2 regions of the Terribacillus sp. 7520-G genome follow, and region 1 is predicted to be linked to the other one. Evidence: riboswitches for the same ligand, from Rfam matches in the RefSeq annotation. Region 1 holds a riboswitch; the other holds the start of a gene.

Evidence for each region. A riboswitch is a leader RNA that binds a small molecule or an ion and turns the genes downstream of it on or off. The one in region 1 is predicted to bind S-adenosylmethionine.
Region 2: another riboswitch for S-adenosylmethionine. It lies ahead of CHH53_RS14365 (methionine biosynthesis PLP-dependent protein); the one in region 1 lies ahead of CHH53_RS04440 (LLM class flavin-dependent oxidoreductase).

Annotation. Positions count from the first base shown of each region.
Region 1 is NZ_NQFP01000010.1:54,300-59,360, forward strand. It holds gene CHH53_RS04435 (S66 family peptidase) at 1-444, shown strand, start outside; gene CHH53_RS04440 (LLM class flavin-dependent oxidoreductase) at 463-1,827, opposite strand; SAM riboswitch class I at 1,907-2,007, opposite strand; gene CHH53_RS04445 (DnaJ family domain-containing protein) at 2,020-2,391, opposite strand; gene CHH53_RS04450 (CAP domain-containing protein) at 2,463-3,308, opposite strand; gene mreBH (rod-share determining protein MreBH) at 3,810-4,817, shown strand; gene CHH53_RS17875 (hypothetical protein) at 4,912-5,061, opposite strand, start outside.
Region 2 is NZ_NQFP01000042.1:33,638-38,698, reverse strand. It holds gene CHH53_RS14375 (ABC transporter substrate-binding protein) at 1-1,329, opposite strand, end outside; gene CHH53_RS14370 (M20 family metallopeptidase) at 1,342-2,538, opposite strand; SAM riboswitch class I at 2,647-2,750, opposite strand; SAM riboswitch class I at 2,950-3,053, shown strand; gene CHH53_RS14365 (methionine biosynthesis PLP-dependent protein) at 3,132-4,247, shown strand; gene CHH53_RS14360 (aminotransferase class I/II-fold pyridoxal phosphate-dependent enzyme) at 4,244-5,061, shown strand, end outside.

The sequences.
Region 1 (5,061 bases):
ACGGAATGGAAATCCACTACTGGTAAACCTGTTTCCTTTACTGGCCGATTGATTGGCGGCTGCCTGAATACATTGACGGTCATTGCCGGGACAAAGTATGCCCCGATCAAGAAATGGCAAGAGTCTTTTGAAGAAGATACAATCGTCTATCTCGAATGGAGCGATTGGAGTACAGCAGAAGCCTACCGGAATCTTTGGCACCTGAAGGAGCTCGGCTGGTTCGATCGGGCAAGCGGTGTATTATTCGGCAGACCCGCTCGAAGCACACCTTCAGAGGATTACACAGACGAGCAAATGATCCGGGAATTCGCCGATGAAATCGGATTGCCGATCATCTTCGACACTGATATAGGACATATGCCGCCGCAATTGACATTGATCAACGGTGCTTTGACAACGGTTTCGTATCAGGATGGGACTGGCACATTGACTTATCTGGAATAGGAAAGAGGAGCTGATGGTTCAGCTCCTCTTTCCTTGTTTTGCCGGATGCGTCCCGGGGAGATGCGGATGTCCGAATAATTTCTCCCGGAATGTACCTCCTGCATAGTCCTTTTTATACAATCCCCGCTCTTGCAGGATTGGCACAACCAATTCGACGAAGTCCTCCAAGTCCCTCGGCGTAATATAATGGGTCAGGTTAAAGCCATCCACTCCGCTCCTCACAAAAAAGTCCTCGATCCTGTCGGCCACCTGTTCAGGGCTGCCGATGATGATCTCCATTTCAGCTGGTTTGCTGAATTTCTCTTGTATCTCTTTGACCGTGAATGGCCTGGCAGCGTCCTTGGTCAAATATGCAGCTCGTGATTGCCCTTGTTCCGTATGCTTGTACGTGAACAGTTCATCCTCATCTTCATAGGATGCCAAGTCATAACCAGTCGATCCACCATACTGGGCCTTTGCTGCATCTGCACTCCAATATTTCTTGATTTCTTCATATTTCGCATATGCTTCCTCTTCCGTTTCAGCAACGACTACATTCAGGAAAGTGAATGCTTTGATTTCATCACGGCTTCTGCCGTATGCTTCTGCACGCGTTTTGATATCCTCGATATAGTAGTTGATTTTTTCCGGTGTCGGTCCGCCGACAAACACACATTCAGCATGCCTGGCTGCGAAATCGCGCCCTTTTTCAGAGGTTCCCGCTTGGTAAAGCACTGGCGTACGCTGCGGGGATGGCTCACTGACATGAGGCCCTTCAACGGAGAAGTATTTCCCCTTGTGCTTGATGCGATGTACCTTATCCGGGTCCACCAGAACGCCTCTTTCCGGATCTGAAACAACCGCATCCTCTTCCCAGCTGTCTTCAAGCAGCTTATAAGAAACCTCCAGGAATTCCTCTGCTATCCGGTAACGTTCATCATGCTTGACCATTTTTTCCAGCCCGAAATTCCGGGCCGCATTCGGTAAGTAGGATGTAACGATATTCCAAGCGACACGCCCCTTGGTCAAGTGGTCGAGAGTCGAGAATTTACGCGCATTATGGAATGGCTGCTCGTAGGATGTACTGACCGTGACAGCGAAGGAAAGGTTCTCCGACACAGCTGCCATTGCCGGGATGGCAAAGGCAGGGTCATTCAGCGGCACTTGGACTCCGTCGCGCAAAGCAGCCTTTTCATCCCCGCCATAGACATCATAAACGCCGAGTACATCAGCGAAGAACACCGCATCGAACTTGCCTTTTTCCAGCAGGCGCGCATGCCCGATCCAGTAGTCAAGCGACTTATACTCGCGATGCCTTCTGCTCTCGGGATGCTTCCATAAGCCGTGGGAATTGTGCATAGCTGCAGTCATATCGAAAGCTTGCAGGATGATTTGTTTCGTCATTATCTCTCACTCCTTTAAAATATGTAAAAAAGCCTCTTCCGTTTTACAGAAGAGGCTCCTTATCCAAGGCGAAAAGCTCCTCTTATCTGTCAGACCATCGTCTGCTGGAATTGGCACAGTGCATCATTGCCTGTTGCCGAGGCTTCCAAGGGCCAGTCCCTCCACCTCTCTTGATAAGAAAATACTATTTGATTATGTTAAATTGCGCTCGATTTGTTCCCGGTATTGACCCAAGGTGCTTGGCGAATGCTTCTTGAGCTTTTGCAGCAATGCTTCGTATTGAATCTCCTTTTCGCTGATCCGTTTCCGATAAGCCGCCCGCTCTGAATCATCCGTACAAACACGCAGTAAATCACGTAAGGCCACAATCTCTTTTTGCAGCTCCATTTCGGGCGGGACATAGCCGGCATTCTTCAGGATCTTATAGCTCATCCGCATATCCTCTGGTACGCCGGATAAATCCTCCAGTTCCAGAGGTTTCCCTGCACCGGGAAGGTTGCGGAATTCTCCACTTTCTTCCGCCTTCTTGATCCGTTCTTCGGCAAGCAGCGAAATCAGATCCATACAATCCCTCCCAAAAATCAAAAAAGCAACCGATTCCGCATCGGTTGCTTTTCATTATACAATAATCTGAATTATTTACCAATGAATTGCTGTGTCCAATAGTTACCGTTTTCCACGTACCCTACACCGATGTTTGTATAATCAGGGTTAAGGATGTTTTCACGGTGACCTTGGCTGTTCATCCAAGCTTCCACAACTTCTTCCGGAGTCTTTTGACCTTGGGCGATGTTTTCACCTGCAGTCTGATAGGAGATACCGAAAGATTTCATCATGTCGAATGGAGAACCGTAAGTCGGGCTGTTGTGGTCGAAGTAACCATTGTCAGCCATGTCCTGGGATTTAGCGCGTGCTACTTTGCTTAGCTCAGCATCTGCTTTCAATGGCTTGAGACCAGCTTTTTCACGCTCTTGGTTAGTCAAGTCCACTACTTGCTGTTCAAATGCGCTCAGCCCTTCTGCAGCTTGCTTGTCTTCTGTCTGCTTGCTGTCAGAAGCAGTTTCTTGTTTTTGTGCTGGAGCTTGTGCTTTTTGTTCAGTTGCTTGCTCTTCAGCTTTTTCTTCTTTTTGCGGAGCAGCTTTTTGCTCTTCTTTATTAGAAGCAGGTGCTTTTGCTTCCTCCTGCTTAGGTTGAGCTTGTACAGGAGTCTGTGCTGTTTCTTGTTGTGCTGGCTGTTGAACATTGTATTTCGCTAGCAAGCTATCAACATCGATGTGAATGTTATAAGCTGATAGATAATCATTCACCCATTTATTCAAATCTTCGATAGAAGAGAAAGATCCGCTTTTCACTACATGTGCTACGTGCACTTGAACTTCTTCTTTAGTTGGCTGTGCCGGTGCAGCGTTTGCTGTGCCTGCCAAAGCGCCTCCTGCCAGGATAGCTGTGGATAGTGTTGTTACTAATACTTTCTTGAACATGATGTTGCTCCTTTCGGGATGTATGTGTTTTCTTGATGCAGCAACATCATAGCATGCGTTTTTATGTAATATTGCAGCCTGGATTTTCCAATTGGCTCTCCTTCCCGAAGTCTCATGCTAAAAGTCGGTTCCTATGCGAAATCGCACCCGCTCATCTTGCTTTGAAACTAGCAATAAACAGCCACCCTGCTATATATTGGATGAAAATCAGGATTGACACCTTTTTTCCTTCCTAGTTTTTGTAACAATCCCTCATTATTTGTAATCTATCTGTAAATTGACTTTGCGTTTGTCTCTTCATATAATACTATCTTCCTAAACTTATTAGTTTAATCTGCCAAATTAGGATAAAGGTATCTCTTTAACACCTCTATACCAGGTGATAGAATGAACTATGTCGAAATTAGGAGCTTTTCGGCTCTTTGACGCATCCACCCCCATAAAGTAAATATCGGGGGAGAATGAATATAGTAGAAATATGTCATCATTGGAGGAAATATAATGTTTGCTAATCCTGAAATCGGAATAGACCTTGGCACTGCAAATATACTTGTGTATACAAAACAAAAAGGAATCGTATTGAATGAACCTTCCGTCGTAGCGATCGATTTGGAAACAAAAAATGTTGTGGCGGTTGGAGCCGAGGCAAAGGAAATGGTCGGTAAGACTCCCCAGAATATCGTACCGATCCGTCCATTGAAAGATGGCGTAATCGCTGACTATGACGTAACAGCTCAATTATTGAAAGAAATTCTGAAAAAAGTAAGCAAGGTGATGGGCGCTTCCCTTCGCAAGCCTACCATTGTTGTCTGCACACCGTCCGGCAGTACTTCCGTTGAAAGACGCGCCATACATAACGCAGTCAAATCCTATGGTGCCAAAAATGTTCATTTGATTGAAGAACCGATTGCCGCAGCTATTGGAGCGGACCTTCCTGTTGATGAGCCAGTGGCCAATGTGATCGTCGATATCGGCGGCGGTACAAGCGAAGTTGGCATCATCTCTTTCGGCGGCGTGGTATCCTGCCGTTCCGTGCGTATCGGCGGGGATTCCATGGATGAAGAAATTGTCCAATATATCCGCAAGCACTACAACATCTTGATCGGGGAAAGAACTGCAGAACAAATCAAGATGGAGATCGGTCATGCTTTGATCGAGCACGACGAGCTGATGATGGATGTCCGCGGCCGCGATATGGTAACTGGACTGCCTAAAACTGTCGGGATTTCCTCTAAGGAAGTACAGGTGGCACTGAAGGAATCATTGGAACAGATCCTGGAGACAATCCGCATGACATTGGAAGATTGCCCGCCGGAACTAAGCGGGGATATCGTTGACCATGGTGTCATCTTGACTGGAGGAGGAGCATTGCTCAAAGGCATGCAGCAGTGGCTTGCTTCTGAAATTTCCGTACCCGTGCACCTGGCTCCGAACCCATTGGAATCCGTTGCAATCGGTACAGGCCGTGCCTTGCAAATGATTACAAAACTGCAAAAAGCAGCAAAATAAAAACAGGCGTATCAGTCAGCTGATACGCCTGTTTTTTTTTATGGAAGGACAGCTTGAAAATGGAGAATTTTATCGCTTAAGCTGCTGTTTCTGATCATTGGAGCCAGACTGTACCAATCCAATGCCGATTCCGGCCGGGTCGTCCAAATAAGCAAGATAGAAAGAACCAGAACGACAATTGCCCTTCTGCTTTGGCCGCTTGGATAGCTTTATCCAAATCCTCCAATTCAATCTGAATTCTGGT
Region 2 (5,061 bases), on a different contig from region 1:
GGCTTGGTTTGGCGAGAAGAACGGAGACCAGCCAACCACTACCATATCCCAGTTAGCACCATCGCTCCATTTTTCCAAGTAAGTTGCCCATTCATAGGACTCGAGCTCGACATTGAAACCGACCGCTTCCAGCTGCTGCTCGGCAATCTCCGCGATTTTCTTATACTCTGCATGGTCATTGGAGAAGATGATTTTCACTGGCTGCCCATCATAAGAGCTGTCCTCCAGCAGCTTTTTCGCCTCATCCGGATCATAGGCCTCGAAGTCATCGATGTTTTGATCTGAGTAAAGAGCTGTTTGATCCGGAGTGAACAAGGCACCATCCAGATTGTAGAATTCACTGTTGCTATAAGTTGCCTTGGCGATGGCTTCTTTATCAAGCGCGGCATGAAGTGCTTCGCGGACTTTGATATCATCAAATGGCGCTTCGGATTTATCCGGTGTGATGACGGAATAGCCATTGCTTGAGATGGCAGGTTCGACGTTCGGTGTCGTATCGACTACATCATACAAATCAAGCGGAATGGACTGTACATAATCATATAAATCTGTCTTCAATCCATTGAGCATGACTTGAGGGTCTTTGACGATCTTGAAATGAATCGTATCCAGATAAGCTGTCTTCTTACCTGTCAAACCGCCCCAGTCTTCCTCTTTACGAGATTGATAATCTTTGAATTTGGAAAGGACGATTTCATTTCCGCGCTTCCAGGAATCGAATTTGAAGGGACCTGTACCGATCAGCTGTTCATTTGTCAGCGGCTGTTCACCAGCGGCTTCTGCTATGTCGGCAGGAATGATGACAGCAGATGCTTTCGGAGCAGCCAGATCGGTGAGCAAAGCGGCATACGGGTCTTTCAGCGTGATGACCAATGTCAAGTCATCTGTTGCTTCGACAGCATCCACATGTGTTGCTGTGATCTTACCGACGGAAGAGACCTTGAGCCAGCGTTCGATCGATGCTTTGGCATCCTCAGCAGTCACGTCCTGGCCGTTGTGGAATTTCAGTCCATCACGCAGGGTGATCGTGTATGTTTTCTTGTCATCGCTGACGGTATAGTCGTCGGCTAGTAAAGGACGAGCCTGGTAATCCTTATCGAGGGCGAACAGGCCTTCATAGATATGCCAGCCTATTTTTCTCGCAGCGCTTTCACCGGAATACATCCAGTCCAGTGTGTCGGGATCCGCTGTCATGGCAACGTTCAAGTCGCCGCCTTCCACGGGTTCTCCGCCGCTTGCGCCGGAACTGCTGCTGGAATTGCCGGAGCATCCGAACAGTGCGATGGTAGCCGCCAAGCCTAATGATATAAGTGCAAATCTCTTCTTCAAGACATTTCCTCCTTAGCTTCCCAATAACGAGAATACGATTTTCGTGAACGCTTTTTCGGTGATGAGCAATGCGCGCTCATCGATGTCGAATTTCGGATGATGATGCGGATAGTGTGTGCCTGTATCCTCGTTGCGGGAGCCAACTTTAAAAAAGCTGCCGGGTTTTTCCTGCAGGTAATAAGCGAAATCTTCCGCTCCCATCCCGGTTTCAAGCTCTATTACCTGTTCTTCGCCGAATTGCTCGGAGAACAGCCTCTGCAAAAGAGCAGTCTCCTCAGGATGATTATAAAGCGCAGGATAGCCGTGCAGGTAATCGATGGAATAGGTTGCGCCGAATCCGCTCGTGATCCCCGAAACGATTGCTTCTATCTGCTGTCTGACCTGCTTGCGGATGTCGGCATTGAATGTCCGGACCGTGCCTTCCAATTTGGCTGTATCCGGAATGACATTGAACGCATTGCCGGACTGGAAGACACCCAGTGTCACAACCGCGGATTCCAGCGGGCTGACTCTGCGGCTGACAATCTTCTGCAAGGCGCTTACGATATCACTGCCGATGACGATTGGATCGACAGCTTCCTGAGGAGCGGCGCCATGCCCCCCTTTTCCTTGGATGGTGATCGAAAATTTATCCACTGCGGCCATTTTGAATCCTTCGCCGACACCGATTTTCCCGACAGGGGCAGCAGAGTTAAGATGTGCGCCGTAGACATAATCGACGCCGTCGAGTGCTCCATCTTCAATCATCGCCTTGGCACCGCCGGGCGGTACTTCCTCAGCAGGCTGGAACAGGAAGACGACTTTGCCTTTCAGGCTGTCCTTATGCTTGATCAATGCTTTGGCAGTCCCGAGCAGTGCAGCCGTATGACCGTCATGCCCGCAAGCATGCATCACACCAGGTATCTGGGAGCGATAGGCTGTTTCTTTCTCGTCCTCTATCGGCAGGGCATCGAAATCAGCCCTGAGGGCAATCGTCGGCCCAGTCTCTTTCCCTGACAGCGCTGCGACAATGCCGTAGCCGCCGATATTTGTCTGGATATCCTCATATCCGAAGCTGTGCAGCTTATCAGCGATGAAACGGGCTGTTTCTGTCTCTTGAAAACTCAATTCAGGATGCTGATGCAGATATCGTCTCCATTCGACGACTTCTGCGAAATCCTGTTCCAATTCCTTATGTACCTCCGCAAGGGTCTGCTTTGTGGTCTCCATCCTATAGCCTCCTGTAATAATCTTGATATCTCCAATGAAATTAATCGGATTTTGTCTTAAAAAAAGGCCCCTTCCACAAGAAGAGGGCCATTTTTCAAGCTTCCGCTCTTCTTATCTTCAGTGTCAAACACCTGGAATTAGCACAGTACTGCGGCTTGCAGCCTGTTGCTTTGGTTTCTTAGGGCCATTCCCTCCACCAATCTGGATAAGAAATATCAGTTGTAAGGAAAAGGATAGACCGAAAAGTACTGGGTGTCAATCCTATTTTTTTACTTTGACTGCCATCAAAAACGGCTTTGCCTAAAAAAATCAACAGAAATAATTGTATTTGATGGAAAATTATCAAAAATATCTTGACTGGATTTTCCTGTATGTTAACATGGCTATAATATAAAAAATGAATAGTGATTTTTCTTATCAAGAGAGACGGAGGGAATTGGCCCTATGATGTCTCAGCAACCAGTCTGTCCAGACACGGTGCTAATTCCAAAAGGTATCCGCCTTAAAGATAAGAAGCTGATTCGGTTATGACTGGACCTTCTTCCTTTTTGGGGAGAAGGTTCTTTTTTTTATATAGAAGGGTGAGAATCGATATGGGAAGTAGCTTAGAGACAACATTTGTACAGATAGGAAACCGAAGTGATGAAGTGACAGGTGCTGTCAATCCGCCGGTTTATCTTTCCACTGCTTATGCACATGGCGGAATCGGGGAATCGACTGGTTATGATTATACCCGGACGAAGAACCCGACTCGGGCTGTTCTGGAGGAAGGATTCGCAAAGCTTGAAAAAGGTGACCGGGCTTTTGCCTGCAGCTCGGGCATGGCAGCGATCCAACTCGTATTATCACTTTTCCGATCCGGAGACTCCCTGCTCGTGCCGGAGGATATTTATGGCGGCACCTATCGACTGTTCGATTTCTATTCGGAATCATACGGAGTGACGCCGATTTACGCTCCATTTCGGACAGTGGGAGAAACAGCAGCGATGATTACGGATGAGACAAAAGCGATCTTCCTGGAGACACCTACAAATCCACTGATGCAGGAAATCGATATGGATGCATATGCGCAACTGGCGAAAGCACACGGTCTGTTGCTGATTGTCGACAATACATTCCTGACGCCTTATCTCCAGCAGCCAATTACACATGGGGCAGATATCGTCATCCATAGTGCGACGAAATATATCGGCGGACATAATGATGTACTGGCTGGACTGGTCGTGAGTAAGGGCGTAGAGCTGTCAGAGCGCCTGTCTGTACTCCATAACGGCATCGGTGCCGTGTTATCCCCGCTCGATTCCTGGCTTCTCATCCGTGGCTTGAAGACGCTGCCGCTCCGAATGCGGCAGCATCAAACCAATGCCAAGCGCATCGCGGCATATTTGAAAGAGCAGCCAAAGGTGGAGGATGTCCTATACGCAGGCAAGGGCGGCATGCTTTCTTTCCGGGTCAAGGACAGTAAATGGGTCGATCCGTTCCTGCGCAGCCTGAAGACCATTACATTTGCAGAAAGCCTTGGCGGAGTGGAGAGTTTCATTACATATCCAACGACACAGACCCATGCCGATATCCCTCTTGAAGAAAGGGAAGCCAGGGGAATATGCGATCGGCTGCTCCGTTTCTCGGTCGGGATCGAAGAAGCGGATGATTTGATCGGAGATTTGCAGCAAGCATTCCAAAGAGTGGATCAGGAGGTCATCTTATGAGCGAACAGCATTTGGAAACGGCGTGTATCCAAGGCCGGCATAAGGAACAGCGGACAGGTGCGGTGAACGTGCCGATTTATCTTTCCTCCACTTACCATCAGGAAGGCTTCGATGCTTTCGGTCCGTTCGACTATAGCCGTTCCGGCAATCCGACACGGGAAGCGCTCGAGCAAAAGGCGGCAGAACTTGAGGGAGGGACATGTGCTTTCGCTTTTTCATCGGGCATGGCAGCGATATCTTCTGCATTCATGCTGCTGTCTGCGGGCGATCATGTGGTAGTGACCGAAGATGTGTATGGCGGTACGTACCGTTTTGTGACAGAGATCCTTCCTAAGTTCCAGATCAGCCATTCCTTTGTGGATCTAACCGATCTGGATGCGGTTGAAGCGGCCATCCAGCCAAACACGAAGGTCATTTATCTGGAATCACCCTCCAATCCTCGTTTGAAGGTGACGGATATCCGTGCGGTTGTACGGTTGGCCAAGCAGAATGGGTGCTTGACTTTTTTGGATAATACGTTTTTGACGCCATTGTATCAGCAGCCGCTTTCACTCGGTGTGGATGTAGCCATCCATAGTGCGACCAAGTTCCTTTCCGGGCATAGCGATATCATCGCCGGGCTCCTGATCACCAGGGACAACGATCTGGGAGAGCGGCTTGCCTTCATCCAGAATACATTCGGGGCCATCCTTGGTGCCCAGGATAGCTATTTGCTGCTCCAAGGCATCAAGACGCTGGGAGCAAGGCTGCGTCAGTCGACGGAGACAGCGGGAAGGATAGCATCCTACTTGCTGGAGCATCCGCTTGTGGAAGA